Linked DNA regions of Variovorax paradoxus. The protein of the gene in region 2 binds, or shares a complex with, the protein of the main gene of each other region. Links are inferred from orthologs where the notes say so. Each region holds a gene or a part of one and is shown on either strand. Other genes may lie near its edges.

Evidence for each region.
Region 1: the proteins of accC (region 2) and accD are in contact, whole or in part, in a solved structure (PDB 8UXZ), measured with the Escherichia coli proteins. The link is inferred for Variovorax paradoxus from one-to-one orthologs.

The regions. Positions count from the first base shown.
Region 1 is NZ_CP123990.1:891,011-905,871, forward strand. Bases 96-2,930 are described here. They hold accD (acetyl-CoA carboxylase, carboxyltransferase subunit beta), read right to left. Parts: upstream 2,032-2,930; coding sequence 1,159-2,031; downstream 96-1,158. Other genes in these bases: QHG62_RS04225 (LON peptidase substrate-binding domain-containing protein), read right to left, coding at 96-529; QHG62_RS04230 (YggT family protein), read left to right, coding at 579-1,136; trpA (tryptophan synthase subunit alpha), read right to left, coding at 2,096-2,930. Outside these bases: more of QHG62_RS04225, read right to left, coding at 1-95; more of trpA, read right to left, coding at 2,931-2,941; trpB (tryptophan synthase subunit beta), read right to left, coding at 2,941-4,227; QHG62_RS04250 (phosphoribosylanthranilate isomerase), read right to left, coding at 4,277-4,972; tRNA pseudouridine(38-40) synthase TruA, read right to left, coding at 4,969-5,781; QHG62_RS04260 (FimV/HubP family polar landmark protein), read right to left, coding at 5,809-8,514; asd (aspartate-semialdehyde dehydrogenase), read right to left, coding at 8,776-9,918; leuB (3-isopropylmalate dehydrogenase), read right to left, coding at 10,008-11,096; leuD (3-isopropylmalate dehydratase small subunit), read right to left, coding at 11,134-11,784; leuC (3-isopropylmalate dehydratase large subunit), read right to left, coding at 11,809-13,230; QHG62_RS04285 (LysR substrate-binding domain-containing protein), read right to left, coding at 13,275-14,228; QHG62_RS04290 (entericidin A/B family lipoprotein), read right to left, coding at 14,502-14,642; gltA (citrate synthase), read right to left, coding at 14,798-14,861.
Region 2 is NZ_CP123990.1:4,787,956-4,802,901, forward strand. The notes cover bases 278-3,197. They hold accC (acetyl-CoA carboxylase biotin carboxylase subunit), read left to right. Parts: upstream 278-1,022; coding sequence 1,023-2,372; downstream 2,373-3,197. Other genes in these bases: QHG62_RS23015 (TlpA family protein disulfide reductase), read left to right, coding at 278-460; accB (acetyl-CoA carboxylase biotin carboxyl carrier protein), read left to right, coding at 559-1,020; prmA (50S ribosomal protein L11 methyltransferase), read left to right, coding at 2,391-3,197. In the rest of the region: more of QHG62_RS23015, read left to right, coding at 1-277; more of prmA, read left to right, coding at 3,198-3,281; QHG62_RS23035 (zinc-ribbon and DUF3426 domain-containing protein), read left to right, coding at 3,355-4,746; QHG62_RS23040 (carbohydrate kinase family protein), read left to right, coding at 4,807-5,709; QHG62_RS23045 (histone H1-like DNA-binding protein), read right to left, coding at 5,807-6,334; QHG62_RS23050 (ribonucleotide-diphosphate reductase subunit beta), read right to left, coding at 6,531-7,703; QHG62_RS23055 (ribonucleoside-diphosphate reductase subunit alpha), read right to left, coding at 7,882-10,797; 1,6-anhydro-N-acetylmuramyl-L-alanine amidase AmpD, read right to left, coding at 11,149-11,766; QHG62_RS23065 (sigma-54-dependent transcriptional regulator), read right to left, coding at 11,753-13,315; QHG62_RS23070 (two-component system sensor histidine kinase NtrB), read right to left, coding at 13,320-14,946. UniProt on the Escherichia coli protein: This protein is a component of the acetyl coenzyme A carboxylase complex; first, biotin carboxylase catalyzes the carboxylation of the carrier protein and then the transcarboxylase transfers the carboxyl group to form malonyl-CoA.

The DNA.
Region 1 (14,861 bases), 3.9 Mb from region 2 along the record:
AGCGGTTGGCAACCCAGCCGCAATCGTTGAACTGGTAGGGCTCGCCGATGGGCAGTCGCACAGCCTCCGCGCCCTGCGCGCGGCGGCGTTCTTCGAGCGTGTCGACAAGGCGCCGCAACGCGGTGGCGGTGTGCTGCAGGTCGTCGGGAATTTCGATGGCGGTGTCTGCAATCACTGCTTCGACTTCGGCCACCCACAAGCCGTATTTCTGCAGCTCGGTCCGGCGGACCCGAAACCGCTGCGTGCCGACGCATTCGATCTGGAGCAGGCCGCTTTGCGGTGATTCGAATTCGCGAATGACGGCCAGCGTGCCGACAGCGGCAAAGCTTTCGGCATCGGCACCGGCCTTGCGCACTTCGCTGCCGCTCGTGAGGCTGACCACGCCGAAGGGCGCATCGGCCTTGCGGCATTTGCCCACCATGTCGAGATAACGTACTTCGAAAATACGCAGTGGAAGCACGCCGCCCGGGAACAGAACCGTACCGAGCGGGAACAATGGCAGTGAATGCAGAAGGGGCTGTGTCGTCATCGAAGAACCTTGCATGGCTATCATCGCATTCCGCTCACGACCCTGCCCCATGCTCTACCAGATCCCCTCGTTTCTTCTCGACGTGATCGTCGGCCTGCTCGGCGGCGCCTGCCTGCTGCGCCTTTACATGCAGTACCACCGGGTGCCGTTCGGCAATCCGCTCGGGCGCTTCGTGTTTGCGATTACCGACTGGATAGTGCTGCCGCTGCGCCGCATCGTGCCGTCGGTCAAGCGCTGGGACCTGGCGAGCGCCATCGCCGCGTGGCTGCTGGTGATCGTGAAGTTCCTGCTGCTGTGGCTGCTGATCGGCAACCTGGGGCGTATTGCCGCCTTGCCGCTGGTGTCGCTGGTGGGGCTGATGCAGCTCGCAGTGTCGGGCCTTACCGCGCTGCTGGTTGTCTATGCGGTGCTGTCGTGGATACCGGGGGCATCGCCGATGCTGCTCGACCTGATCTCGCGATTGGCCGAGCCGCTGGTGCGGCCATTCAGGCGATTCATTCCGCTGATTGGCGGCGTGGACCTGTCGCCCCTGGCCGCCATCGTGGTGCTGCAGGTGATTGCCATTGTGCTGGGCAACCTGCTGGTCTGGGCCTACCGGCTGGGCTGAGGCCCTTCCGGCAGGATTCTTGTCAGATGACCGCGTCGGCCGGCTGACGCAGCAGCATGGCCAGCGTGCTCGCAATGGTCTTGCGCAGCTCGCGGCGGTCGCTGATGAAGTCGATGGCGCCCTTGGTCTGCAGGAACTCCGCGCGCTGGAAGCCTTCAGGCAGAGTTACTCGCACGGTCGATTCGATCACGCGCGGGCCTGCAAAGCCGATGAGCGCCTTGGGCTCCGCAATGACCACGTCGCCCACGAAGGCGAAGCCGGCCGAAACGCCGCCCATGGTCGGGTCGGTCAGCACGCTGATGTAGGGCAGGCCTTTTTTCGCAAGACGCGTGAGCGCTGCGTTGGTCTTGGCCATTTGCATCAGCGACAGCAGGCCTTCCTGCATGCGCGCGCCGCCGGTGGCGGTGAAACAGATGAACGGCACCTTCTGCTCGATGGCCGTTTCGACGCCGCGCACGAAGCGCTCGCCGACCACGCTGCCCATGCTGCCGCCCATGAATTCGAATTCGAAGCAGGCCACGACCACGCTGATGCTGTGGACCGAGCCGCCCATGACGACCAGCGCGTCGGTTTCGCCGGTGTTCTCGAGCGCTTCCTTGAGCCGCTCGGGGTACCGGCGGCTGTCCTTGAACTTCAGCGCGTCGACGGGAAGCACTTCCTGCCCGACTTCGTAGCGGCCTTCGGCGTCGAGGAAGGCGTCGAGCCGTGCGCGGGCGCCAATGCGGTGATGATGGCTGCAGCTAGGGCAGACATTCTGGTTGTGTTCGAGGTCGGTCTTGTAGAGAACCGTCTCGCAGGCGGGGCACTTGATCCACAGGCCCTCGGGCACCTGGCGGCGCTCCGATGGGTCGGTTTGTGCGATCTTGGCGGGTAGCAGTTTTTCAAGCCAGCTCATAGGACTCCGGATTAGCTCCCCTTTCCCGCATTGCGGAAAAGGGGCTGGGTGAGGGCAACGGCGATTATCTGCCAGCCGCGTTCTTGGGGGTAGCTGCGGGCAGGGCGTCGAGCGCCTCGCGGATTCCGGCGAGAAATTCGCGCACCGCGGGCACAACCTTTTCGCGCGGCTGTCCGTCGATCAGCTGGATGATCTTGGTGCCGATCACGACCGCATCGGCGGCCGAGCCCACGGCCTGGGCCGTGGGCGCATCGCGTATGCCGAAGCCCACGCCCACGGGAATGTTCACATGCTCGCGAATGCGCGGGATCATCTGGCCGACGGCCTCCGTATCGAGGTGGCCGGCGCCCGTCACGCCCTTGAGCGACACGTAGTAGACATAGCCGCTTGCGATGCGCGCGACCTGTGCCATGCGCTCGCTGGTGCTGGTGGGGGCCAGCAGAAAGATCAGGTCGATGTTCGCGGCCTTGAGCTCCGCGGCGAAGTCTTCGCATTCTTCGGGTGGGTAATCGACCACCAGCAGGCCGTCGACGCCCGCGGCCGATGCATCGCGGATAAAGGACTTCTTGCCGTGCACAAGGTCGTAGCGCTCGACCGGATTGGCGTAGCCCATCAGCACCACGGGTGTGGTTGCGTCCTTCTTGCGAAACTCGCTCACGATGGCGAGCACCTGCTTCATGCCGACGCCCATGGCCAGTGCGTCTTCGCCGGCTTTCTGGATCACTGGGCCATCGGCCATGGGGTCTGAAAACGGCACGCCGAGCTCGATCACGTCGGCACCGGCCTCGACCATGCCGTGCATCAGCTCGGGCGTGATGTCGGCAAAGGGAAAGCCGGCGGTGACGTAAGGAATGAGCGCGCGGCGGCCGTCTTTTTTCAGCGCCTCGAAGGTGGCGGCAATGCGGCTCATCACTTGCCTCCCTTCACGCTCAGGCCGCGCATCGAGGGCCGGTCGTAGAAGTCGACGCCCGACAGGTCGGCCACGGTACCGATGTCCTTGTCGCCGCGGCCCGAGAGGTTGACCAGGATCGACTGGTCCGGCCGCATGGTCTTGGCGAGCTTCATTGCATAGGCCACGGCGTGGCTCGATTCGAGGGCCGGAATGATGCCCTCGGTGCGGCACAGGTAGTGAAATGCTTCGAGCGCTTCGGTATCCGTGATGCCGACGTACTCGGCGCGGCCAATGTCGGCCAGGTGCGCATGCTCCGGGCCCACACCGGGGTAGTCGAGCCCGGCGCTGATGCTGTGGGTTTCAGTGATCTGGCCGTCTTCGTTCTGCAGCAGGTAGGTGCGGTTGCCGTGCAGGACGCCCGGGCTGCCGCGCAGGATGGAGGCTGAATGCTTGCCGCTGTCCAACCCTTCGCCCGCTGCTTCGACGCCCACCAGGCGCGTGCCTGCAAACGGAATGTAGGGGTGGAAAATGCCCATGGCATTGCTGCCGCCGCCTACGCAGGCCACCACCACGTCGGGCTGCCGGCCTTCGGCTTCGCCGGTAATGCCCTGCGCCGCAAGCATGGCGGGCATCTGCTCGATGCATTCGGTGCCGATCACGCTCTGGAAGTCGCGCACCATCGTCGGGTAGGGGTGCGGGCCGGCCACGGTGCCGATGATGTAGAACGTGTTTTCCACGTTGGTCACCCAGTCGCGCATGGCTTCGTTGAGCGCGTCTTTCAGCGTCTTGCTGCCAGACTCCACCGGTACCACCGTGGCGCCGAGCAGGTTCATGCGGTAGACGTTGGGGCTTTGGCGCTTCACGTCCTGGCTGCCCATGTAGACCACACATTCGAGGCCATAGCGTGCGCAGATGGTGGCCGTGGCCACGCCATGCTGGCCCGCACCGGTTTCGGCGATGACGCGGGGTTTGCCCATGCGGCGCGCGAGCATCGCCTGGCCGATCACGTTGTTGATCTTGTGCGCGCCGGTGTGGTTGAGGTCTTCGCGCTTCAGGTAGATCTGCGCGCCGCCCATCTCGCGGCTGGTGCGTGCGGCGTGGTAGACCGGGGAGGGCCGGCCGACGAAGTGCTTCAGCTCGTAGTGGAATTCGGCGAGAAACGCCGGATCGTCCTTGAACCTGGCGTATGCATCGCGCAGCTCGTTGATTGCGTGGGTGAGCGTTTCGCTCGCGAAGGTGCCGCCGTAGTTGCCGAAATGGCCCGTGGCGTCAGGTTGCTGGTAGTCCTGGAATTGGCTTTGCATGGTTCTCGATCGTTGGGCCGCAGCCCGAAATCACGATCGGGTGCGGCGGCTAACTGGAGAAGGACGAGGCGTCCGCTGCCCTTACGGCTGCGACGAATTGCCGGATTTTCTCGGCGTCCTTCAGGCCCTTGTTTCCCGGGCCGTCGATTTCGACGCCCGAGCTCACATCAACGGACAGCGTCTTGCAGCGCGTCCGCAGGATGCGAATGCCATCGCTCACGTTTGCAGGTGTGAGCCCACCACTCAAGACGAGGTGAGCGTCGACGGCGCGTGGAAGAAGTGACCAATCGAATGCCTTGCCGCCACCGCCATAACCTTCGACATGGGCGTCGAGCAGGATGGCCTGGGCGTGGGAGTAATCGGAAGCGTATTTTACGAGGTCGAAGCCGGCTCCGGCAGCTCCGAGTGGAATACGGGCCGCGCGCATGTAGCGAAAGCGGCCCCGGCCGGCGGCTTCCTCGCATTGTTCGGGCGTTTCTTCGCCATGGAACTGCGCAATCGAGCCCTTCACACCTGCGAGGGACGCTACGACTTCAGGAGCGACCTCGTTGACGAACAGCAGCACCGGCGTGATGAACGGGGGCAGGCGCGACGCCAGTTCCGCGGCGCGAGCGGCGGTTACGGCACGCGGGCTCTTGGAATAGAGCACGAAGCCGACTGCATCGGCACCCGCTTGCACAGCGGCATCCACATCGGCCTCGCGCGTGAGGCCACAGATCTTGATGCGAGTGCGCGGCGACGTCATGGCGGCCCATCATACGGAGCGCCGCCGGCCTGCAGCGTGGCCTCGGCCGGCAGACCCCACTTGGCGTCGTACAAAGGGCCCAGAAAGTACAACCCGTCGGCGGAGAAGGTGGGCGCCGCCACCTTGCGGCTGCGAGCCTCGAGCACTTCGGCAATCCATTCGGGCCGTTCGTCGCCTCGGCCTATGCGCACCAGGCAGCCCATCAGGTTGCGGATCATGTGGTGCAGGAAGGCATCGGCCTCGAACTCGAAGTGCCAGCGGCATCGGTCGCCTTCGCCGTGGCGCGTGATCTCGATGCGCCGCAGATCCTTCACCGGCGAGCGCGCCTGGCAGGCCGAGGCGCGAAAAGAGCTGAAGTCGTGCTTGCCCACCAGCAGGGCGGCTGCTGCGCGCATGGCGTCACCGTCGAGCGCATGCATGGACCAGCCGACCCGGCCCGAATCGAGGCTCGGCCGCACGGGCGATTGCGAAAGGACGTAAAGATAGCGGCGGGCCAGGGCGCTGGCGCGGCAATGGAATTCGTCGGGCACCGGGTGCGCCCACTGCACGGCGATGTCGTCCGGCAGGTAGCGGTTGGTGCCGCGCATCCACGAGAAGGGTTCGCGTTCGACGTGGGTGTCGAAGTGCACAACCTGCATGAGCGCGTGCACGCCGGCGTCGGTTCGGCCTGCACACAGCGTGCCGATGGGCTGTGCGGCAAACTTGCCGAGCGCCGCTTCCAGCTTGTCCTGAACCGTGCGGCCCGAGCGCTGGCTCTGCCAGCCCTCGTACGCCTGGCCGTTGTAGCGGATGCCTAGCGCCAGCCTCACGAATTCAGGAACGGGAAGAGACGCCGCTCAGCGCAGCTCGGCGAGCAGTTGCCTTGCCTGCGACTTGAGGTCGCCGGCGCTTTCGGCTTCGACTTCTTCCACCAGCGAGCGGGCGCCTTCGACGTCGCCGATGGCCTGCAGCTCGCGGGCCAGCGACAGCTTGACCGCGTGCGGGCTGTCGTCGCCGTCGTCTTGCGGCATGGCTGCAGCAGGGCGGGTGGCTTCGGCGGTGCCGGCTACCGGACGGGCGGGAAGGCCGGCCAGTGCGCTCATGTCGAATTCGATGAAGCCGGAATCTGCGGGAAGGCTGTCGGCGCTGCGCAGCGTGGCTGGGCGGGTGTTGTCGTTGGCGTCGTTCAGCCCAGCAGGGCGGCCGATCGGGGCCAGCGCGCCAGGAGCGGTGTCGAAATCGTTTTCCAAGTCGACCGGTGCCGGCGCGTGTGCATGGCCGTTGGACAGCGGGGCGGCAGCGGCGGGCGCGTAGGCCGTCTTCGGCAGGCTGGCGCTTACCGGAGCGGGGCTTGGCGCGAGTGCCGCGGGCTGGCTCAGGTCCAGATCGAAGTCCAGCGGTGCGACCGAAGGCACGAAGGCCGGCGCAGCGACAGCCGCTGCCACGGGGGCGGGCGCTGCAGCCGGAGGCGTTGCGGCAGCAGGCTTGGCCGCGGTGGCCAGGGCGCCGGCAAATGCGGCGCTTTCGGCCGCGCTCACGCCGCCCCGGGCCGTGCCCGACTCGTAAAGCGGATTGCCCGGATCGAGGTCCTTGCCCATTTCGACCACGCGGTTCCAGTCGGAGCCGGTGCCGTTGGTCAGCTTGTGCACTTCGGTGGCCAGGCCTTCATAAGCGCGGACGTCGCGGCGCTTGGCGTGGATTTCGAGCAGCTTGAGGTGAATGGCCGTGCGGTCGGGATTGACGCGCAGGGCTTCGCGCAGGATTTCCTCGGCCTGCAGGTCGCGGCCATAGGCAAGGTACACGTCGGCTTCGGCCACGGGGTCGACGTCGCCGGCATCGAGCTGGCTCGGCGAGTACGACAGCGACGAGACGGTGGAATCGCCACGGTGCTTGGTGTCGACCGATTCGCCGCCGCTGGCGCCGAAGAACGAGTCTTTGGGAATGCGGCTTTCGAGGAACACACTTTCGCTCATTTCCTCGCGCCGGCGGCCCAGCACGCGGTAAAGCAGGAAGCCGATCAGCAGCGCGATCAGCGCCGCGCCGGCCAGCATCAGCGGGTTGTCCATCAACTCGTCGAAGAAGCTGCGTTCGACTGGCGGCGGCGGCGGGGCGGCCTTTACCACCGGCTTGGGGGCTGGTGCGGGTGCGGCGGCGCTGGCGGCCGCAGCGGGAGCGCCGGGCATGGTTTCAGCCGTTGCGTTGGCATCAGGTGCCGCAGCGGCGGGAGCCGAGGCTGCGGGCATTGCCGCCGTGGCGGGCGTGGCCGTTTCTGCGGGTGCCGGGGCAGCAGCCGGCGTTGTTGCCGGAGCGGCGGGCGCAGCAGGCGCCGCGGCAGTGGCGGGTGCAGCCGGTGCCGGGCTGGTCACCGTCGGCGAGGCCGTGGCCGCTACGCCCGGATTGGGAACGGGAATGCCCGGGGTAGCCGGTGCCGGAGCTGCCGCCGCGCCTGCGGCTGGGGCGGCAGAACCTGTGGCCGCCTTGAGCTTGGCCAGGTCGTTGATGTTCTTCGAAAGCTCCGCAACGCGGTTGTTGCTCTCCCGCGCCTGGCGTGCCTGCGCGACCTTCTCGTCGGCCGCACGGGCAGCCGCGCTGCCTTGGGAAATCGTCAGCTTGTCGGGTGCGCTTGCGGTGGCGTTGCGGTCTTCGACATTGGCTTGCACCCTGCCCGACGCATTGCGGCCGGCAGCGGCCACGTTGGCGGTGGGCGCGTTCTCTGCCAGGCGTTGGCGGTAGGCGCCGAAGTCGCGGCTTTGCGCGGTAATGGTGCGCTTCGCTTCTGCTGGAAGAATGGCGCCGGCCTCGGCTGCACTCGGCAGGTCGAGCACCGCGCCGGCCTTGATGCGGTTGACGTTGCCGCCGATGAAAGCATCGGGGTTGGAGAGCAGGAGTGCCACCAGCATCTGGTCGAGCGAGACGTCGGCGGACTTGTGGGCGCCGGCGATCTTGCTGGCGGTATCGCCGCGCTGCACCGTGACCTGTTCGCCGCTTGTCGGACGGATCGGTGTCGCAGCGCTGGAGGCTGGTGCAGGCGATGCAGCAGGCGCCGGCGCGGTTGCCGGCGGTGCCGTAACGGGCGCGACAGGGGCGCGCTCACGCCGAGCACGGACCGCAGCCTGCCCCGGGCGCTCCGCCGGCGGCGTGCTGATCTGCGGCGTGGAAGGAGAAATCGGGGCGCTGGGTGCGGCCTGGCGGGTTACTGGTGGGTCGAGGAGCACCGTGTAATCACGCACCATGCGGCCCGACGAGCCATTGGCTTCGAGCAACAGGTCGATGAACGGGTCGTTGAGCGGGCGGGTGCCCGTCAGGCGAACCACGTATTGCCCGCCGGCGCGGCGCTGCAGCGTCGCCTTTACGTCGCTCAGGGCCGCGTTGTACGGAACGCCCGCGTTCTTGAAGGCGTCGGCGCTGGCAACGTTGATCTTCAGGCTGTCCGCTTCGGCGGCCGCCATTTCGGTGACGTCGATTTCAGCGCGAAGGGGCTCGCCCAGTGCCGATTGCACCTTCAGTTGGCCCAGTGCAAAAGCGCTCGCATCGGTGCTCGCAACGCCCAAGGCGACCGCCATGGCGGCACCAAGGACAGAAAGGCGAAGGCCTTTCAGGGGCAGAGAAGGGCGAGCGGCCGATGGGCGGGCCGCGGGCAACAGATGTCTTGTCATGCTGATAGGGGGCGGCTCAGGCCCAGAAATTGTAAGAGGACGTTAGCACCAACACCGGGTACTGACAAGGCGGTGCGCCTGTTCTACCCAGTACGCGCATACTTACGCACACATCTTCTGTTGCTGAAGAGCAACATTTCGGGCTTTGGGGGAGCCGGCGTGCCCCCATCAAGCCTCGAGCAAGATGCGCAGCATGCGGCGCAGCGGTTCGGCCGCGCCCCACAGCAGCTGGTCGCCGATTGTGAAAGCGCCGACATATTCAGGGCCCATTGCAAGCTTGCGGATGCGGCCCACGGGAATGCCCATGGTGCCCGTGACTGCCACAGGCGTGAGGTCCTTGAGGGTAGCCTCGCGGGTGTTCGGCACAACCTTCGCCCACTGGTTGTCGGCTGCGATCATGGCTTCGATGTCCGCCAGCGGCACGTCCTTCTTGAGCTTGAAGGTCAATGCCTGGCTGTGGCAGCGCATGGCACCAACGCGCACGCAAAAACCGTCGACCGGGACGGCGGCGGTGCCGAAGCCCGCGCCCTGGCCCAGGATCTTGTTGGTTTCGGCTCCGGCCTTCCATTCTTCCTTGGACATGCCGTCGCCCAGGTCCTTGTCGATCCAGGGAATCAGCGAGCCGCCGAGCGGGGCGCCGAAGTTGGCGGTTTCGGCCGCGCCCAGGTTTTGCTGCTTGTGCAGCACCTTGCGGTCGATTTCGAGGATGGCCGACTTCGGGTCGTCCAGCAGGGCACGCACTTCGGCGTTCAAGGTGCCGAACTGCGTCAGCAGTTCGCGCATGTGCTGCGCTCCGCCGCCAGAAGCCGCCTGGTACGTCATGCTGGTCATCCACTCGACCAGGCCGGCCTTGTAGAGGGCGCCCACGCCCATGAGCATGCAGCTCACGGTGCAGTTGCCGCCGATCCAGTTCTTGCCGCCGTTGGTGAGCGCGTTCTGGATGACCGGCAGGTTGACGGGGTCGAGCACGATGACCGCGTCGTTGTTCATGCGCAGCGTGGAAGCGGCATCGATCCAATGGCCGCTCCAGCCGGCGGCGCGCAGCTTGGGGAACACCTCGCTGGTGTAGTCGCCGCCCTGGCAGGTGATGATGATGTCGCACTTCTTCAGTGCGTCGATGTCGTTCGCATCCTTCAGCGCGGTCTCGTTCCTGGCCATTGCCGGGGCCTTGCCGCCGGCATTGGAGGTCGAGAAGAACAGCGGCTCGATGAGCCCGAAGTCGCCTTCGGCCTGCATGCGGTCCATCAGGACCGAGCCGACCATGCCGCGCCAGCCTACGAGGCCGACCAGAGGTTGAGATGCGTTCGCCATTTCAGTTTGCCCTTGTGAAAAAGAAAGAAATTGTCTTTTTTGCCCCCGACTCGTCGAGCCGGGGAGGGGCGTGACGAAGCGGGCTGCGGTTAGCCGGTAATCGTCTTTTTGGTGATTGCTGCAACAACCGCGTCGCCCATCTCACGGGTGCCGACGCGCTTCGTACCTTCTGACCAGATGTCACCCGTGCGCAGCCCCGAGGCGAGCACATGCTTGACCGCCGACTCGATACGGTCGGCAGCTTCGGCTTGGTTGAGTGAAAAGCGGAGCATCATGGCAGCGGACAGTATTGTAGCCAAAGGATTGGCAACCCCTTTGCCGGCAATGTCGGGGGCGCTGCCGTGGCTGGGCTCGTACAGGCCCTGGTTGCTCGAATTGAGCGACGCCGAGGGCAGCATGCCGATGGAGCCGGTGAGCATGGCCGCCTCGTCCGAGAGGATGTCGCCGAACATGTTGCCGGTGACGATCACGTCGAACTTCTTGGGCGCCTTTACCAGCTGCATGGCGGCGTTGTCGACGTACATGTGGTCGAGTTCGATGTCCGGATAGTCCTTGTGCACCTCGGTCACCACGTCCTTCCAGAACTGGAAGGTTTCGAGCACGTTGGCCTTGTCGACACTGGTCACGCGCTTGTTGCGTTTGCGGGCGGCTTCGAAAGCCACGCGGGCGATGCGCTCGACCTCGGGGCGCGAATAGCGCATGGTGTCGAAGGCTTCTTCGGCGCCCGGAAAGTGCCCGTCCACGGCGGTGCGGCGGCCGCGCGGCTGGCCGAAGTAGATGTCGCCGGTCAGTTCGCGAATGATGAGGATGTCCAGGCCCGCGATGAGTTCGGGCTTGAGGCTCGATGCGTCCACCAGCTGCTCGTAGCAGATGGCCGGGCGGAAATTGGCGAACAGGCCGAGGTTCTTGCGCAGGCCGAGAATCGCCTGCTCGGGGCGCAGGGGGCGGTCGAGCTTGTCGTACTTCCAGTCGCCCACGGCACCGAACAGCACCGCGTCGGCCTCCTTCGCGAGCTTCAGCGTCGAATCGGGGAGCGGATGGCCATGTGCCTCGTAGGCCGCGCCGCCGACCAGCGCAGTTTCCATTTCGAACGAGAGGTCGAGCGCGTCGAGCACGCGGATGGCTTCGGCCACGATTTCGGTGCCGATGCCGTCACCCGGGAGAACTGCGATTTTCATAAGTTGGTCTGAGGTTTGAAATTGGAGATGCGAAGCTTCAGGCAATCATCGTGTGCGCAAGCCATGGCTTCTGCGCCAGCCGCTCGGCCTCGAAAGCCTTGATCTTGTCCTTGTGGCGCAGCGTCAGGCCGATGTCGTCAAGACCGTTGATGAGGCAATATTTGCGGAAGGCCTGCACGTCGAAAGCGAACTCGCCGCCGTCGGGCTTCACGACCACCTGGCGTTCCAGGTCGATGGTCAGCGAATAGCCGGGGAAGGCAAAGGTCTCGTCGAACAGCTGCGCCACCTGTGCTTCAGGCAGCACGATCGGCAGCAGGCCGTTCTTGAAGCTGTTGTTGAAGAAGATGTCGGCGTAGCTCGGCGCAATGATCGCGCGAAAGCCGTACTGGTCGAGCGCCCACGGCGCATGTTCGCGCGACGAACCGCAGCCGAAGTTCTTGCGCGCCAAAAGGATCGATGCGCCGGCGTAGCGCGGCTGGTTCAGCACGAAGTCCGGGTTCGGCTTGCGGCTGGCCGGGTCCTGGCCCGGAAAGCCGGCGTCCAGATAGCGCCATTCGTCGAACAGGTTCTGGCCGAAGCCGGTGCGCTTGATCGACTTGAGGAACTGCTTCGGAATGATCGCGTCGGTGTCGACGTTCTCGCGGTCCATGGGGGCGACAAGGCCCTTGTGCACGGTGAATTTCTGCATGTGAATCTCTCTTGTCTTTCTTGCTCAGGCGAAGGTGCGCACGTCGACGAAGTGGCCGTGCACCGCGGCGGCGGCGGCCATGGCCGGGCTCACGAGGTGGGTGCGGCCACCGGCGCCCTGGCGGCCTTCGAAGTTGCGGTTGCTGGTCGATGCGCACCGCTCGCCGGGCTCGAGGCGGTCGGCATTCATGGCCAGGCACATCGAGCAGCCGGGCTCGCGCCATTCGAAGCCCGCAGCCTTGAAGATCAGGTCGAGCCCCTCGCGCTCGGCCTGTTCCTTCACCACGCCCGAGCCCGGAACCACCATTGCGAGCTTGACGTTCTTGGCTACCTTCTGGCCGAGCTTCTTCACCACGGCGGCGGCTTCGCGCATGTCCTCGATGCGGCTGTTGGTGCACGAGCCGATGAACACCTTGTCGATGAAGATGTCGTTCATCGCCTTGTTCGGCTCCAGGCCCATGTAGACCAGCGCGCGCTCGATGGCGCCGCGCTTGCTGGCGTCCTTTTCCTTGTCGGGATCGGGCACGCGGCCGTTGATGTCGACCACCATTTCGGGCGATGTGCCCCAAGTCACTTGCGGCTGGATCTGCGTTGCGTCGAGCTCGACCACGGTGTCGAACTTCGCGTCGGGGTCGGACTGCAGCGTGCGCCAGTAGGCCACGGCCTGGTCCCATTCCACGCCCGTGGGTGCGAGGGGGCGGCCCTTGATGTAGTTGATGGTCTTTTCGTCGACCGCCACCAATCCCGCGCGCGCGCCGGCCTCGATGGCCATGTTGCAGACCGTCATGCGGCCTTCCATGCTCAGGTCGCGAATGGCAGAGCCCGCGAATTCGATGGTGTAGCCCGTGCCGCCCGCAGTGCCGATCTTGCCGATGATCGCGAGCACGATGTCCTTGGCCGTGCAGCCGAATGGCAGCTTGCCTTCGACCTTCACCAGCATGTTCTTCGCCTTCTTGCCAAGCAGCGTTTGCGTGGCCATCACATGCTCGACTTCGCTGGTGCCGATGCCGTGCGCCAGTGCGCCGAATGCACCATGCGTGGAGGTGTGCGAGTCGCCGCAGACCACGGTCATGCCGGGCAGTGTGGCGCCTGATTCGGGGCCGATCACGTGCACGATGCCCTGGCGCTTGCTCAGGAACGGAAAGAATGCCGCGGCGCCGAACTCCGCGATGTTCTTGTCGAGCGTGGTGACCTGCTCCTTGCTTGTGGGGTCGGCAATGCCTTCGTAGCCGCGCTCCCAGCCTGTGGTGGGCGTGTTGTGGTCGGCAGTGGCCACCACCGAGCTGATGCGCCACAGCTTGCGGCCGGCCTCGCGCAGCCCCTCGAAGGCCTGCGGGCTGGTGACCTCGTGCACCAGGTGGCGGTCGATGTAGAGGATGGCGGTGCCGTCTTCCTCGGTGTGGACGACGTGTTCGTCCCAGATCTTGTCGTAGAGCGTGCGTGCCATGTCGGTCTCTTGTCTTTCGTGGGGGAAGTGGATTGTCTTGTTTTCTATGCGGCAATCGGCTCGGCCGCATCGTGTGCGCCCGCCGGCGTGTGCAAGTGGTTGACCAGCGTGCGCGCGGCCACCGGCAGCGTGGAGAAGTCGCGCGCCACCAGCCGGATTTCGCGGTTCGACCAGGCGTCGTTCAGTGCCACGCTGCACAGGCGGCTGCCGATGCCGGCCTGCAGCAGTTCGAATGCACGCTGCGGCATCACGCCGATGCCCAGGCCGTTGTCGATCATGCGGCACATGGCATCCAGGCCAGTCACGTGGATGCGCAGCTTGACGCTGCGGCCCGCTTCAACCGCAGCTTGGTGCATGGCGACGTAGATCGAACTGTTGGTGTGCAGGCCGACGTGGTCGAAGTCGAGCGAGGCCGTGAAATCGATCGAACCTTGCGTTGCAAGCGGATGTCCGGCGGGCACGATCAGCACCAGCCGGTCGTGGCGGTAGGGCAGCGTCTGCAGCTCGTTCGTGCCGTCGGGAATGTGGCAAATGCCGAGGTCGGCGGCGCCTTCCTGCACCGCGCGCACCACTTCGTTGCTCAGGTGCTCTTCCAGGTCGATCTTGATTGCGTCGTGCTCGCGCGTGAAGGCGCCGAGGTCTTCGGGAAGAAACTGCACGATGGCCGATATGTTGGCATGCACTCGTACATGGCCGCGCACACCCTCGGCGTATTCGCTGAGTTCGCCCTGCATCTTCTCGAGGCTGTAGAGCACCGAGCGCGCATGGTGCAGCAGGCTTTCGCCCGCGGGCGAAAGATCGACCCCGCGCGCGTGGCGGTAGAGAAGGGTTGTGCCCAGCGTGGCTTCCAGGTCGGACAGACGCTTGCTGATGGCCGAGGCGGCAATGAATTCGCGTTCCGCCGCCCGCCCGATGCTGCCGAGTTCGCAGACGGCCACGAACAATTGCAGCGATGTGAGGTCGATGCGTCGGGCGAAATTGCGTTCCGAAGTGCTCATGGGGTGTTGGGCATCGCATCTGGCGATGAGTTCGCCATTTTCTCTGGGTTTTGATCAACTTGCCATCGTCATCTGCGATGGGTTTGTTGCCCTGAAGCGAGGAGCCGCGGTCTCCGGGCTCGAATGCGCATGAGCTTTGTTGCTCCGCAATGGCAAAACGCCCCGCTCCTTGCCTTTGCAGGCGAAGGGGCGGGGCGTGCGTCAGTGTGCTTGCAGGCGGGGGGCGAGTCCCCGAGGCGCCTGCGGAGGTCTTGGAAGACCCGGGGCGGTGCCTTACTGGCGCTTCTTGGCGGCGTCTTCTACTTTTTCGCCGCCCTTCTGGATGTCCTGGCCGGCACCCCGGAAGGTGTTGCAGCCGGAGAGGGGCACGGCGAACGCGAAGGCGACGGTAATCAGCGCGGCAATTTTCTTCATGACGGATCTCCTGAAGTCGTTGAAAAAGGCGGCCCGACCTCGGACCTCCGATGCACAACGTACCGACGCCCCGGTGCGAATCCTGTCAGCCAAGACGCAAAAAAGCTGCCCGAAGGCAGCTTTCCGCGGTGAGCGCCAGTGCGCCTTCAGCAGCTTCAGCGCTTGCCGATGGGCTGCACGTCGCGCTTGGGCGATCCTTCGAACAGCTGGCGCGGGCGG
Region 2 (14,946 bases):
GCGTGAGCGCGGGAGCGGCAGCAAGGGCGAAGCTCTCGACGCGGCTTTCTGGGCACAGCGTTTCGACCGCCCGGAAGGCGGCGAACTGGAGTTTTCCAAGCTTCGCGGCAAGCCGCTGCTGCTGAACTTCTGGGCGACCTGGTGTCCGCCGTGCGTAGAAGAAATGCCGATGATCGACCGCTTCTTCCGCGAAAGTAGCGGCAACGGATGGCAAGTCGTAGGCTTGGCTATCGATCAGCCGAGCGCCGTGCGCAAGTTCCTCCAGAAAACGCCGGTCAGTTACCCGGTCGGATTGGCCGGTTTGCAGGGCACGGAACTGGTAAAAAGCCTGGGCAACACAGCAGGCGGCCTGCCGTTCACGCTGGTCTTGAGCGGGGACGGTACTGTCGCGGCTCGTAAAATGGGCAAGCTTGAGCCCGCCGATCTGGACGGTTGGCGGCGTGAACTCGTTCACGGTTAGAATCAGATACACCTCGGCATTCGCCGCCAATCGCTAAAGATCAACGATTTTTAGCCAAGTTACATCCTATTGACCGGCAAAGTCGGCACTGGAGCCCCATGGATCTGCGCAAACTGAAGACACTGATCGACTTGGTGTCTGAATCCAATATTTCCGAACTGGAAATCACCGAAACCGAAGGCAAGGTTCGCATCGTCAAAGGCGGCGGCGCTGCCCCGGTGCAATATGTACAGACCGTGGCGGCACCTGCTGCTGCCGCTCCCGCAGCCGGTGCTCCGGCAGCGCCTGCGCTTGCCAGCGCACCGGCCGCCGAAGCCGCGCCCACGGGCCACGCAGTCAAGTCGCCCATGGTCGGGACCTTCTATCGGTCGTCCAGCCCCGGCGCACCGGCGTTCGTCGAAGTCGGCAGCAAGGTCAACGAGGGCGACACGGTCTGCATCATCGAAGCGATGAAGATCCTCAACGAAATCGAAGCGGACAAGTCCGGCACGATCACCCAGATCCTCGGCGAAAACGGTCAGGCAGTCGAATACGGCCAGCCGCTGTTCATCATCGAGTGACCATGTTCAAGAAGATCCTGGTTGCAAACCGGGGGGAAATCGCCCTCCGGATCCAGCGCGCCTGCAGCGAGCTCGGCATCAAGGCCGTGATGGTCTATTCCGAAGCGGACCGCGACGCAAAGTACGTCAAGCTGGCGCAAGAAGCCGTGTGCATCGGCCCGGCACCGTCGTCGCTGAGCTACCTCAACATGCCGGCGATCATCTCGGCGGCCGAGGTCACCGACGCCGAAGCGATTCACCCCGGCTACGGTTTCCTGAGCGAAAACGCCAACTTCGCCGAGCGCGTGGAGCAAAGCGGTTTCCAGTTCATCGGCCCGACGCCCGACAACATCCGCACGATGGGTGACAAGGTCTCGGCCAAGCAGGCCATGATCAAGGCCGGCGTGCCTTGCGTGCCCGGCTCCGAGGGCGAGCTGTCCGACGACGCCGCCACCAACAAGCGCATTGCGCGGGCCATCGGCTATCCGGTCATCATCAAGGCCGCGGGCGGCGGCGGCGGCCGCGGCATGCGCGTGGTGCACACCGAAGCGGCACTGGTCAACGCGATCCAGATGACCAAGGCGGAAGCCGGCGCTGCTTTCAACAATCCGGCCGTGTACATGGAGAAGTTTCTCCAGAATCCGCGCCACGTTGAAATCCAGATCCTGGCCGACAAGCACAAGAACGCGGTCTACCTGGGCGAGCGCGACTGCTCCATGCAGCGGCGCCACCAGAAGGTGATCGAGGAATCGCCGGCGCCCGGCATTCCGCGCAAGCTGATCGAGAAGATCGGCGAGCGCTGCGCGGCGGCCTGCAAGAAAATCGGCTACCGCGGCGCCGGCACTTTCGAGTTCCTGTACGAAAACGGCGAGTTCTATTTCATCGAAATGAACACGCGCGTGCAGGTGGAGCACCCGGTGACCGAGTTCACCACCGGCATCGACATCGTGAAGACGCAGATCATGGTGGCGGCGGGCGAAAAGCTGCCGTTCACCCAGCGCCAGATCGAAATGCGCGGCCACGCGATCGAGTGCCGCATCAACGCCGAAGACGCCTGGAAGTTCACGCCGTCGCCGGGCCGCATCACCATGTGGCACCCGCCGGGCGGCCCCGGGGTTCGCGTGGATTCGCATGCGTACACCAACTACTTCGTCCCGCCCAACTACGACTCCATGATCGGCAAGATCATTGTGTATGGCGACACGCGCGAGCAGGCCATGGCGCGCATGCGCACGGCGCTGAACGAAACCGTGATCGAAGGCATCCAGACCAACATTCCGCTTCACCGCGAACTGATGGTCGACGCCAAGTTCATGAGCGGCGGCACTAACATCCACTATTTGGAAGAGTGGCTGGCGGCGCACAAGCGCTGAGCAGCACCCGACGCCACCATGTTTGAACTTCGCCTGATGGCGCCGGAAGACCGGGTCGAAATGCTCAGCGACGCGCTCGACGCACTCGACGCGCTGAGCGTGTCGGTGGAAGATGCCGACGCGCAGACCGATGCCGAGCAGGCGCTGTTCGGCGAGCCCGGCATGCCGCCGCCCAAGGAGGGCTGGCAGCGGTCGCGCGTCATCGCGCTGTTCGCCGACGAAGCACTGGCCAAAGAGGCTGCGTCGGTGCTCGCGCTGCAGGACTTCTTCGAAGGCTGCGCGCTGCTCGGCGTGGCGCCGGTGCCCGACCAAGACTGGGTGCGGCTCACGCAGTCGCAATTCGCGCCGGTCGAGATCACGCCCGAATTCTGGATCGTGCCCACCTGGCATGAGCCGCCCGAGCAAGCCAGGCAGTTGATCAGGCTCGACCCGGGGCTCGCCTTCGGTACCGGGACGCATCCCACCACGCGCATGTGCCTGCGCTGGATCGCGAAGCAGGGCGAAGGTGCATTCAGCGACCAGCGCGTGCTCGACTACGGCTGCGGCTCAGGCATTCTTGCCATTGGCGCGGCAAAGTTCGGCGCAATCGATATCGATGCCGTCGACATCGACGAGGCCGCCGTCTCGTCGACACGCCTCAATGCCGAAGCCAATGGCGTGCGTCTGAATGCCGGCCTGCCGGAAGCGGCCAAGGGCAACTACAACACGGTGCTGGCCAACATCCTCGCGACGCCGCTCAAGGTGCTTGCGCCCTTGCTGCGCAGCCACGTGGCGCCGGGCGGGTCGCTTGTGCTCGCCGGCATTCTCGAGCGGCAGGCCGACGAGCTGAAGCAGGCCTATGCGCCCTATGCCGCGCTCGAGGTGAGCGACAGCGAGGACGGCTGGATCCTGATGACGGCTCGCTGCTGAGCAGCGCGGCCGGGATTTCGCACCGCCGCGCACCGCTCGCGGGGCGGGGGCCCGACCCTACAATCGCCCGGTCATGAGCCTTGTCACGCGTTGCCCCGCCTGTGCCACCACCTTCAAGGTGGTGCGCGACCAGCTTCGCATCTCGGATGGCTGGGTGCGTTGCGGCCGCTGCAGCAATGTCTTCGACGCCACGCTCGATCTGCACGAGGCGCCAGACGGCGTCCCGGGTCCGGCAGCTACACCTCCGCCTCCAACGGAGCCTTCCGCAAAGGCCGAAGCGGAGTTCGCGTCGGAGTCTTCGCATACCGCGGAAGACGCGGACTTCTTCGACGACGAACCTGAGCATATTGAACCGTCGGACGCTGTCCCTTCGTCGCCGCCGGAAGAGACTGACGAGCTTCTGCCGCCGGCACCGCTTCCCGAGACCAGGCCCGCACCTGGGAATGCGCCAAGTCCCGCAGCCGCCACGCCGTCCGCAACGGCCTTCGTCCTGCCCGCGCACGGAATCATTGCCGACGAACTGTGGTCCGACTTCGAAGCCAATGAGCCCGAATGGCGGCCTCCGGCAAGTTCGCTGCCGCCGTTTCCGAACATCGACCTGAATCTTGCGGCACCGCCTTCGCCGCCGCCACCACCGCCGCCTCCATTGCCGGCCTTGCGCATCAAGGCCCGCGAAATGGCGGCGTCTGCCAGCGTCGAAGACGAAAAGCACGAGGCCGCACAGGACCGCGACCAGGTGCAGATGCAAAAGGCGCTGCGCCGGGCTCGCATCAAGTCGGCCAAGATCGCGAGTGCCAAGGCGCGCGACGAACGCAGCGCCGCAAAGGCGGCGGGCTCGATGGTGCGAGAGGCGAGCGAACCCGATGCGGATTCGGGTCCCTTGCCGCTCCCTGCGCCGATTCACGAAGCAGAGGACTCGGACAGGGCTCCTTTCTCCGGTGACGAGAAGGTGGACCGTGGCACCGAAGGGTTCTGGCAGCGCGGCGTCGTGCGATTCGCGCTTTGGTTCTTGGCCGTGCTGGCAGTCCTGCTGTTCGCAGTGCAAGTGTTGCATCACGAGCGCGACGGCATCGTGGCCCGCCAACCGAACCTGCGCCCGGCGTTTGCTGCGATGTGCCGGTTCACCGGCTGCGAGCTCATGGCGTTGCGCCAGATCGGCGACATCGTGATCGAAGGCGCGGCCTTCGCGCGCGAGAAAACCGGCAACAACGACTACCGGCTCAGCTTTACCTTGCGCAATGGCGCGATGGTTCCGCTGGCCATGCCGGCCATCGAGCTTTCGCTGCTCGATACCCAGGAGCGGGCAGTGGTGCGCCGCGTACTCACGGCTTCGGACTACGGTGCGCCGGCGGTGCTCGCGGCGCGTTCCGATCAGGCCGCGTCGCTCCCGCTCACGCTGTCGGCAACGGAGTCGGCAACGCTGCCGCCCATTGCCGGCTACCGCGTGGAAGCGTTCTATCCTTAGGCAGGGTTCGCGCCCGCGCCTTGTTCATTTCATCCCTTCACCTTCAACCAACGGCTCACCATGGCAGCAGTGATTTGCGGTTCCCTCGCGTTCGACACCATCATGACTTTCGAGGGCCGGTTTGCCGACCAGATCCTTCCGGACCAGCTGCACATTCTCAATGTGTCGTTCCTGGTGCCGGGCCTGCGGCGTGACTTTGGGGGCTGTGCCGGCAACATCGCCTACAGCCTCAACGCGCTGGGCGGCACGGCATTGCCGATGGCCACGCTCGGAAGCGACGGAGCCGACTACCTGGAGCGCCTGCGTACGCTGGGCATCAGCACCGAGTTCGTGCGCCAGCAGGGCGACACCTTCACCGCGCAGGCGATGATCATGAACGACGTCGACAACAACCAGATCACGGCGTTTCATCCCGGTGCAATGCAGCAGGCGCATCTCACGAAGATCGCCGCCCGCGAAGACATCCGCGTCGGCATCATCGCGCCCGACGGCCGCGAAGCGATGCTGCAGCATGCCGAGCAATTCGCCGCCGCCGGCATTCCGTTCGTGTTCGATCCGGGCCAGGGCCTGCCGATGTTCGATGGCGAGGCGCTCAAGCACTTCATCGACCTGGCAAGCTGGGTGGTCGTCAACGACTACGAGGGAAAGATGCTCTCGCAGCGCACCGGCTGGGGCCTGGCCGAAATTTCCAAGCGCGTGCGCGGCCTGGTCGTTACCTTGGCGGCCGAAGGCTGCGAGGTGTGGACCGACGGTGAGCGCGAGCACGTGCCGGGTGTGACGCCGACCGCGGTGGTCGAACCCACCGGCTGCGGCGATGCATGGCGCGGCGCGCTGCTTTTCGGTCTGGAAAAGGAATGGCCGCTTGCGCAGTGCGCGGCACTTGGCAACCGCATCGGTGCGCTCAAGATCGCGCAGCGCGGGCCTCAGAACTATCAGATCGACAAGAAGGCGCTGGGCCTCTGAGCCGCCCGTCGCTCGCTCGCCTTCGCGGGCGGCGCGCATAAAAAAAGCCCGGCACCGTGAGGTGCCGGGCTTTTTGCCGTCAAGGCCGCTGAGAAGCTCAGGGCTTGCTGGCCGTCGGAAACGGCCAGGCTGCCTGCGGGTTCAGCGTCGTTTGCGCAGCAGGAGCAGGCGCTGCGGCAGGTGCTGCCTTTGCGGCCTTCTTCGCAGCAGGCTTCTTGGCAGCAGCGGCAGGCTTGGCAGCGGGCTTTTTCGCGGCTTTCTTGGCCGCAGCCTTTTTGGCAGGAGCCTTCTTGGCGGCAGCCTTCTTCGCAGGGGCCTTCTTGGCAGCGGCCTTCTTCGCCGGAGCCTTCTTCGCCGCCGCCTTCTTGGCAGGAGCCTTCTTCGCTGCGGCCTTCTTCGCCGGAGCCTTCTTGGCAGCGGCCTTCTTTGCCGGAGCTGCCTTCTTGGCGGCTACCTTCTTCGCAGGCGCCTTCTTGGCGGCTACCTTCTTGGCAGCGACCTTCTTGGCCGGCGCCTTCTTCGCTGCTACCTTCTTGGCGGGAGCCTTCTTAGCGGCCGCGACCTTCTTTGCCGGAGCCTTCTTTGCAGCGGCTTTCTTAGCCGGCGCTTTCTTTGCAGTTGCCATTTCTATTTCTCCTTGATCAAGTTGAAAAAATCAACCTATTGAAGCACTCCGCGCACGTTGGTAGCGCAAAGCGATTCATGGCGTTGGAATCTGTGCTCCAGCACCATGAACACCTGAGCCCTCGTCCATGCCGCGCTCTTCGGCGCGATCGGTGGCAAGGGCAATTCTTGAATTCATTAATTCTTATCGGAAAGATTCAATCCCAGGAGAGCGCGCCACCCGACTGGTACTCGATCACGCGGGTCTCAAAGAAATTGCGCTCTTTCTTCAGGTCAATCATTTCGCTCATCCAGGGGAACGGGTTTTCCTCGTTCGGGAAGAGCGTTTCGAGGCCGATCTGCTGTGCACGCCGGTTGGCAATGTAGCGCAGGTAGCCCTTGAACATGGAGGCGTTCATGCCGAGCACACCGCGCGGCATGGTGTCTTCGGCGTATTTGTACTCGAGCTCGACGGCCTTCATGAAGAGGGCCTTGATCTCGGCCTTGAACTCGGGAGTCCAGAGGCCGGGGTTCTCGAGCTTGAGCTGGTTGATCAGGTCGATGCCGAAATTGCAGTGCATCGACTCGTCGCGCAGGATGTACTGGTACTGCTCGGCGGCGCCGGTCATCTTGTTCTGGCGGCCCAGCGCAAGGATTTGCGTGAAGCCGACGTAGAAGAAGAGACCTTCCATCAGGCAGGCGAACACGATGAGCGACTTGAGCAGCGTCTGGTCGGTTTCGTGCGTGCCGGTCTTGAAGTGCGGGTCGCTGATGGCGTCGATGAACGGGATCAGGAACTGGTCCTTCTCGCGGATCGACGGCACTTCGTTGTAGGCGTTGAAGATCTCGCTCTCGTCCAGGCCGAGCGACTCGACGATGTACTGGTACGCGTGCGTGTGGATCGCTTCCTCGAAAGCCTGGCGCAGCAGGAACTGGCGGCACTCGGGCGCCGTGATGTGGCGATAGGTGCCCAGCACGATGTTGTTGGCGGCCAGCGAGTCAGCGGTCACGAAGAAGCCGAGGTTGCGCTTGACGATGCGGCGCTCGTCTTCGGTCAGGCCGTTGGGGTCTTTCCACAACGCGATGTCGCGCGTCATGTTCACTTCTTGCGGCATCCAGTGGTTGGCGCAAGTGGCGAGGTATTTTTCCCAGGCCCACTTGTACTTGAACGGCACCAGCTGGTTGACGTCGGTCTGGCCGTTGATGATGCGCTTGTCGGAAGCCTTGACGCGCTGCGCTGCGACGGGGGCCGTGGGTTGTGCAATCGACGAAGTCGGAGCGTCCACCGGTCGGCCTGCGGGCAAGCCGCTGGTCGATGCGTGGTGTTGCTGCAATCCTTGTTGCATATCCTTTGGTAAGGAGGGCTTGACTTCTTCGTCCCAGGTCAACATAGAAAAATCCAATGCTCAATTATCGGAGCAACGATGTGAGTTGCAAAGTGCTCGTTCACGTCGCGCTCCATTTATGTGGTTGTTATGTTGCTCTCATGCATCGCGCGATGTCAGTCAATGCCGTGATCGACTGAGGGTTCGCGCGTTGTGCATGGACCTCGCTCGCTTCACCGACGCGTCATTGGCATGCTTCGCAAGTCGGATCGTCCACGCCGCAGAACGCGATGTCGGTTGCAGGAATCGCGTTCATCTGCGCCTTTGCTGCAGCAGCTGCTGCGTCGAGTGCGCTCATGCCCGACGGTGCATCGCTGCCCGACGACACCGCATTGAGGCGGCCCGATTGCACGGTGGATTTTTCGGCGTGCGTCGCGCTCTGCGTGCGCAGGTAGTAGGTGGTCTTCAGGCCGCGCAGCCATGCGAGCTTGTAGGTGTCGTCGAGCTTCTTGCCCGATGCGCCGGCCATGTAGATGTTGAGCGACTGCGCCTGGTCGATCCACTTTTGGCGACGCGAGGCGGCTTCGACGAGCCACGTGGTTTCCACTTCGAACGCGGTGGCGTAGAGCGCCTTCACGTCTTGCGGCACGCGGTCGATCGGACGCAGCGAACCGTCGAAGTGCTTCAGGTCCATCACCATCACGTCGTCCCACAGGCCCAGGCGCTTCAGGTCGCGCACCAGGTAGTGGTTGATCACGGTGAACTCGCCCGACAGGTTCGACTTGACCGAGAGGTTGCCGAAGCAAGGCTCGATGGAGGCGTCGACGCCGATGATGTTCGAGATGGTCGCGGTCGGTGCGATGGCCACGCAGTTGGAGTTGCGCATGCCGTCGGCCTTGATCTTCTGGCGCAGCGCGTCCCAGTCGAGCGTGGCCGAGCGGTCGACCTCGACATAGCCGCCGCGTGCTTTTTCAAGCAGGTCGAGCGTGTCGATCGGCAGGATGCCCTTGTCCCACAGCGAGCCCTTGTAGCTCGAGTACTTGCCGCGTTCCTTGGCCAGCTCGGTCGAGGCCCAGTAGGCGTGATAGCAGATGGCTTCCATCGACTCGTCGGCAAACTGAACGGCTTCTTGCGATGCGTAGGGAATGCGCAGTTCGTACAGCGCGTCCTGGAAGCCCATCAGGCCCAGGCCGACCGGACGGTGGCGCAGGTTCGAGTCGCGCGCCTTCTTCACGGCGTAGTAGTTGATGTCGATCACGTTGTCGAGCATGCGCATGGCAGTCGAGATCGTCTTCTTGAGCTTTTCCTGGTCGACCTTGCCGTCCTTCAGGTGCTGCAGCAGGTTCACGGAACCCAGGTTGCAAACGGCGGTTTCGGTGTCGCTGGTGTTCAGCGTGATTTCGGTGCACAGGTTCGACGAGTGAACCACGCCGGCGTGCTGCTGCGGCGAGCGCACGTTGCAGGCGTCCTTGAACGTGATCCAGGGATGGCCGGTCTCGAACAGCATTGTGAGCATCTTGCGCCACAGGTCCGACGCCTGGATGGTGCGGGCAGGCTTGATCTCGCCGCGCGCGGCCTTTTCTTCGTAGGCGACGTAGGCCTTTTCGAAGTCGGCGCCGAACAGGTCGTGCAGGTCGGGCACGTTGGAGGGCGAGAACAGCGTCCAGGTGCCCTTTTCCATCACGCGGCGCATGAAGAGGTCGGGAATCCAGTTGGCCGTGTTCATGTCGTGCGTGCGGCGGCGGTCGTCGCCGGTGTTCTTGCGCAGTTCCAGGAACTCCTCGATGTCGAGGTGCCAGGTTTCAAGATACGTGCAGACCGCGCCCTTGCGCTTGCCGCCCTGGTTCACCGCCACGGCGGTGTCGTTCACCACCTTGAGGAACGGCACCACGCCTTGCGATTCGCCGTTGGTGCCCTTGATATGGCTGCCCAGCGCGCGCACGCGGGTCCAGTCGTTGCCCAGGCCGCCTGCAAACTTGGAGAGCAGGGCGTTTTCCTTGATCGACTCGTAGATGCCGTCCAGGTCGTCGGGCACGGTGGTCAGGTAGCAGCTGGAAAGCTGCGAGCGCAGCGTGCCGGCGTTGAAGAGCGTGGGCGTGCTCGACATGAAGTCGAACGACGACAGCACTTCGTAGAACTCGATGGCGCGGGCTTCGCGGTCGATTTCGTTCAGCGAGAGGCCCATGGCCACGCGCATGAAGAAGGCCTGCGGCAGCTCGATGCGCGACTTGCGCACGTGCAGGAAGTAGCGGTCGTACAGCGTCTGCAGGCCAAGGTAGTCGAACTGGTTGTCGCGCTCGGCCTTGAGCGCCGCGCCCAGGCGGGGCAGGTCGTACTGCAGCAGCTTCTCGTCGAGCAGTTCGTTCTCGACACCCTTCTTGATGAACTGCGGGAAGTAGTCGGCGTAGGTTTGCGCGCGCTCGGCGGGCATGACTTCGCGACCGATGATTTCCTTGAAGATCGTGTGCAGCAGCAGGCGGGCGGTCGCGAAGGTGTAGTCGGGGTCCTTCTCGATGAGCGTGCGGGCGGCCAGGATCGAGGCCTTGTACACCTCGTCGAGCGGCACGCCGTCGTACAGGTTGCGCATCGTCTCGGCGACGATCGGCGCGGCGCTGATGCCGTCGCCCAGGCCTTCGCAAGCCGATTCGATCAGGCCCTTGAGTTCGTTCAGGTCGAGCGCCACGCGCTCGCCGCGGTCCAGCACGTGGAGCAGCGGCGCGGCCGGCGCTTCCTGCGTGCCTTGCTTGGAACGCTCTTGCGTGCGGCGTTCGCGGTACAGCACATAGGCACGCGCGATTTCGTGGTGGCCGCCGCGCATCAGGCCGAGCTCGACCTGGTCTTGCACGTCTTCGATGTGGAAGGTGCCGCCGCCCGGACGCGAACGGACCATCGCGCGGATCACGCCTTGCGTGAGGGCGTCGACCGTTTCACGCACGCTGGCCGAAGCCGCGCCCTGGGTGCCGTGCACCGCCAGGAAGGCTTTCATCATCGCGATGGCGATCTTGTTGGGTTCGAAGGGAACCACGGCGCCGTTGCGGCGGATGATCTGGTAGTGCGCAAGGTTCTGGCCGGTGGGCGAGCCAGCAGTGTCTCGTTGCTGCTGCTGCGGCGTCGAGGGAACGGCACGCGGGGTCGATGGGGTGTTCAGGGCTGTTTGCATTCGCTTCCTCTCGGTGTGGCAATTCTTGTTGGGTGGCAATGCCTTGGCGGGGCATTGCGCCGGTGCGTGATGACCGGACGGAAGACACTATATCTAGGGTGCGAAGCGTCTACAACCACTAGATGTAGTGTTTTTTGAGATATTCAACACAGTGGCGTATTTGTTTGGGCGCGGCACTCGGCCAGCGATGCCCCATGAATACTGGCCTATGGTCGCGCAACCCGCGCGGGCTGTGGCTTGCAAGCGGATTTGGGCCTGCAAGGCGCATGGTTGCTGGAGGCGCGCTCTGGATTTTAGAGATTGCTGCGGCGCAAGAACGCCGCATCGCATACCGCCGGCCGATAAAAAAAATTAGAGCGGCAGCACCTGTTCGGGGAACATCCGCGGACTCCAGCCGAGCTGGCCGCGCAGCAATTGCCAGTCGAAGCCCGCGCCCGGATCCTGTTTGCGGCCCGGTGCAATGTGCTCGTGGCCCGCGATGAACGCGATGGCGTAGTGCTGCGCAATCGCTGCGCAAAGGCTGGCCAGCGTTTCGTATTGGGCCTCGTCGAAGGGCTGGCCTTCCAGGCCTTCGAGCTCGATGCCGATCGAATCGTCGTTGCAGTTTTCGCGGCCGCGCCAGGACGACACGCCCGCATGCCATGCGCGGTCGTCGCAGCTCACGAATTGCCAGAGTTCGCCGTTGCGCCGCACATAGAAGTGCGAGGAAACCTCGAGGCCGCGAATGGATTGGAAGTAGGGATGCGCGTCCCAGTCGAGCTCGTTGGTGAAGAGTTGCTGCACCGCATTGCCGCCATATTCGCCGGGCGGCAAGCTGATGGAGTGCAGCACGATCAGGTCGGTCTGCGCGCCTGTCGGTCGCGGGCCGAAATTCGGCGATTGCAGCGCCTTTGCAAAGCGGTACCAGCCGGCGCGCCAGAGGCCGTCGCCGCCGCTCGCGTTGGCCGCTGATGCTTCAGTCGTCGGCATTGCTCGCGGTGCCTTCTTCGCCATTGGGCGTGGTGATGCCCAAGCGCGCGATGCGATAGCGGATCTGGCGCAGGCTCATGCCGAGCCGCGCGGCGGCCGCGGTGCGGTTGAAGCCGCTTTCATGCAGTGCGCGCACAAGAATTTCGCGCTCCTGCTGGTCGAGGTAGGCCTGCAGGTCGGACGGCAAGGGCGGCGGCGCGGTCTTGGGTTCCACGAAGGATGCGGCTGCGGGCGCCGCAGCGGCGGGCGGTTCGCCGTCGTCCGGCGGCGGAGAAGGCGAGGGCGCCGAAGCCGCAAGCCCCGCGACGGCGGGTTGCCCGCCTCCCATCAGGTCCAGGTGCAATTCGTCGCCGTCATTGAGTGCCACCGCCCGGTGCAGCAGGTTCTCGAGTTCGCGCACGTTGCCGTGCAGCGGATGCTGCGCAAGACGCTGCAGCAGGTCGGCGGAAAGATGCGGCACCGGCAGCCCGCCGTCATGCGCGATGCGCGCAAGCAATGCAGCGCACAGCGCCGGCAGGTCTTCGCGCCGGTCGCGCAGCGCGGGCACCGCAATCTCGATCACGTTGAGCCGGTAGAAAAGGTCCTGGCGGAAACGGCCGGCGTTGACTTCTGCGTGCAGGTCTTTGTGGGTGGCGCTCACGATGCGCACGTCGACTGCGTCTTCCTGAGTGGAACCGATGGAACGCACGCTGCGCTCCTGGATTGCCCGCAGCAGCTTGGACTGCATGGCCAGCGGCAGGTCGCCGATTTCGTCGAGAAACAGCGTGCCGCCGCGCGCGGCCTGGAAGTAGCCGTCGCGGTCTTGCGACGAGCCGGTGTACGACCCCTTGCGCGCACCGAAGAATTCGGCTTCGAGCAGGTTCTCCGGAATGGCGCCGCAGTTGACCGCGACGAACGGGCCGTCGCTGCGCTGGCTGCAGGCGTGTACGGCGCGTGCCACCAACTCCTTGCCGGTGCCCGATTCGCCGCGCACCAGCACGGGCGCCATGCCGCGCGCAACCTTGGCGATGCGCGACTTGACCAGGCGCATCGGCTCCGAGTTGCCCACCAGGCGTTCGAGGGCCGCGATGCCGCCGCCTGGAACGACGGGGGTGTCGCCCGCACGTTCGCCTTGCGCCGCCGGTGCCGCTTTCGTGGCCTTGGCTGGCGCGGCCTGCTGTGCTTGAACGGCCGATGCGACCACGGCGCGAAACTGCTTCAGGTCGACCGGCTTGGTCAGGTAGTCGAAGGCGCCGGCTTTCAGCGCCTCGACTGCGTTTTCGGCGGAGCCATAGGCTGTCATCACCACGCAGCGCTCGGTGCGCTGGTCTTTCTGGATGCGGTGGATGATTTCCATGCCCTGGCCGTCGGGCAGCCGCATGTCGGTGATCACCGCATCGAATTGGCCGGCCTCCAGGTGCTCCCACGCTTCCGAAACGCTGCCCGCGGCTTCCACGCGGTAGCCCTCGCGCAGCAGCGTGAGTTCATACAGCGTGCGCAGGTCGGGCTCGTCGTCGATGACGAGGATGTTGGCCGGGCGCTGCAGCGAAGGAGGGATGGGAGTGGTCACGGCGCTATTGTGTCAGCCGGTTTTCGCTGGGGGCGAAGCTGACGAAGAATTCGTTGCCCTCGGGTCCGCCCGCGACAAGCGCCCGGCGCTCGTAGCCGATGGTGGCGCCATGGCGCCTGCACAGTTCGCGGCACAGGAACAGGCCGAGCCCGCTCGATCGGCTTTCGGACGAGAAAAACGGCTCGAACAAATGGCGCTGCACCGCCGGTTCCAGGGGTGCGCCGTCGCTCCACACTTGCAGGCTCGGGCGGGCTGAGCTGCCGCGCTGCATGGTGGTGACGACCTGGATCGAACCCTCGCGCTTGCCGGCGTAGCGCGCCGCGTTGTCCAGCAGGTTCACGAGCAGCCGGCGCAGGTGCTCGACGTCGAAGCGCACTTCGCTGTCGGCGGCATCGAGGGTGATCAGAACGCCCTGGCGCTGCGTCTGGCGCACCCACTCTTCGGCGAGTGCGCGTACCGCGGGGTCGAGCACGACCTGCTCGCCCAGCGAAAGCACGCGCTGCTGGCGTGCTCGCGAAACGTCGAGCACGTCGTCCACGATGCGCGCGAGCCGCTGTGCGTTGTGCTGCACCATGCTTGTCAGCTTGCGGTGCGCGGGATCGGTCAGGTCTTCGTTGAGCAGCGCGCTGGCCTGCGTGATGGCGGCCAGCGGGTTGCGGATTTCATGCGCCACCGCGGCCGACATGCGGCCCATTGCGGCCAGCTTTTCGGTGCGGATGCGGGCCTCGATTTCGCGCAAGTCCTGAAGGAACATCACGCACAGGCTGTCCACGCGCTGGTCGCTGGTGGGCGTGAGCCGCGTGCGCACCCGCACTTCGCGCGCCGCGCCGCGCGCTTGGGCCACCGGAATCTCTTCGGATTGCGGCGCGCGGCGTGCGAAGGTCTGGCGCGCCAGCGCGGCAAGCGCGTGCCATGCGGGCTGCGTGTGCAACGCGAACGGAAGAGGGAGCTTTGCCAGGCCCTGACCCAGGATGGCGTCGGCGGCGGGGTTGGCCGCATGCACCATGCCTTCGGCGTCGATCACCAGCACGCCTTCGCTCAGCGTTTCGATCACCAGGTCGTTCACCTGCGCCTGCATTTGCGCGCTGCTGCGATTGCGCAGCGCCGTTTCTTCTTCGCGCGCCAGCCGGCGGGCCAGCTCGTGTGCCAAGAGCGCCACCACGAAGAGCCCTGTGCCGGTGAGCGCCGCCTGCACGAACCGCGTGGACGAATCGCCGGGCTGCTGGAGCCAGTGCCAGCCCGCGTCGGCCAGCAGCAGCAGCGTGACGGTGGCCGTGGTGCCCAGGCCGACGGTCACCGTTCCGAGCACCGCGCTCATGAGCACCGGCAGTGCGAACAGCGGCGTGTAGTTGATATTGCCGCCCTGCAGCACCTGGAGCGCAGTGAAGGTGCCCAGGTCGATGCCGATGGTCACGAACCACAGCGCCGCAAAGCCACGGATGGGCGGCTTGAAATGCGCGTAGCGCGCCCCCAGCCAGCTGGCGGCCAGGTACCCCGCCGAAAGCGCAATGGCCAGCGGCTGCATCGTCTGGCCGAGCGCAAGGGCCACGCCCTGCAGCAGCACGAGCACCAGCGCCACAAAGCAGCGCGCCGCCATGAAGCCGCGCCACAGCCGCAGCAGCGCGGCGCTT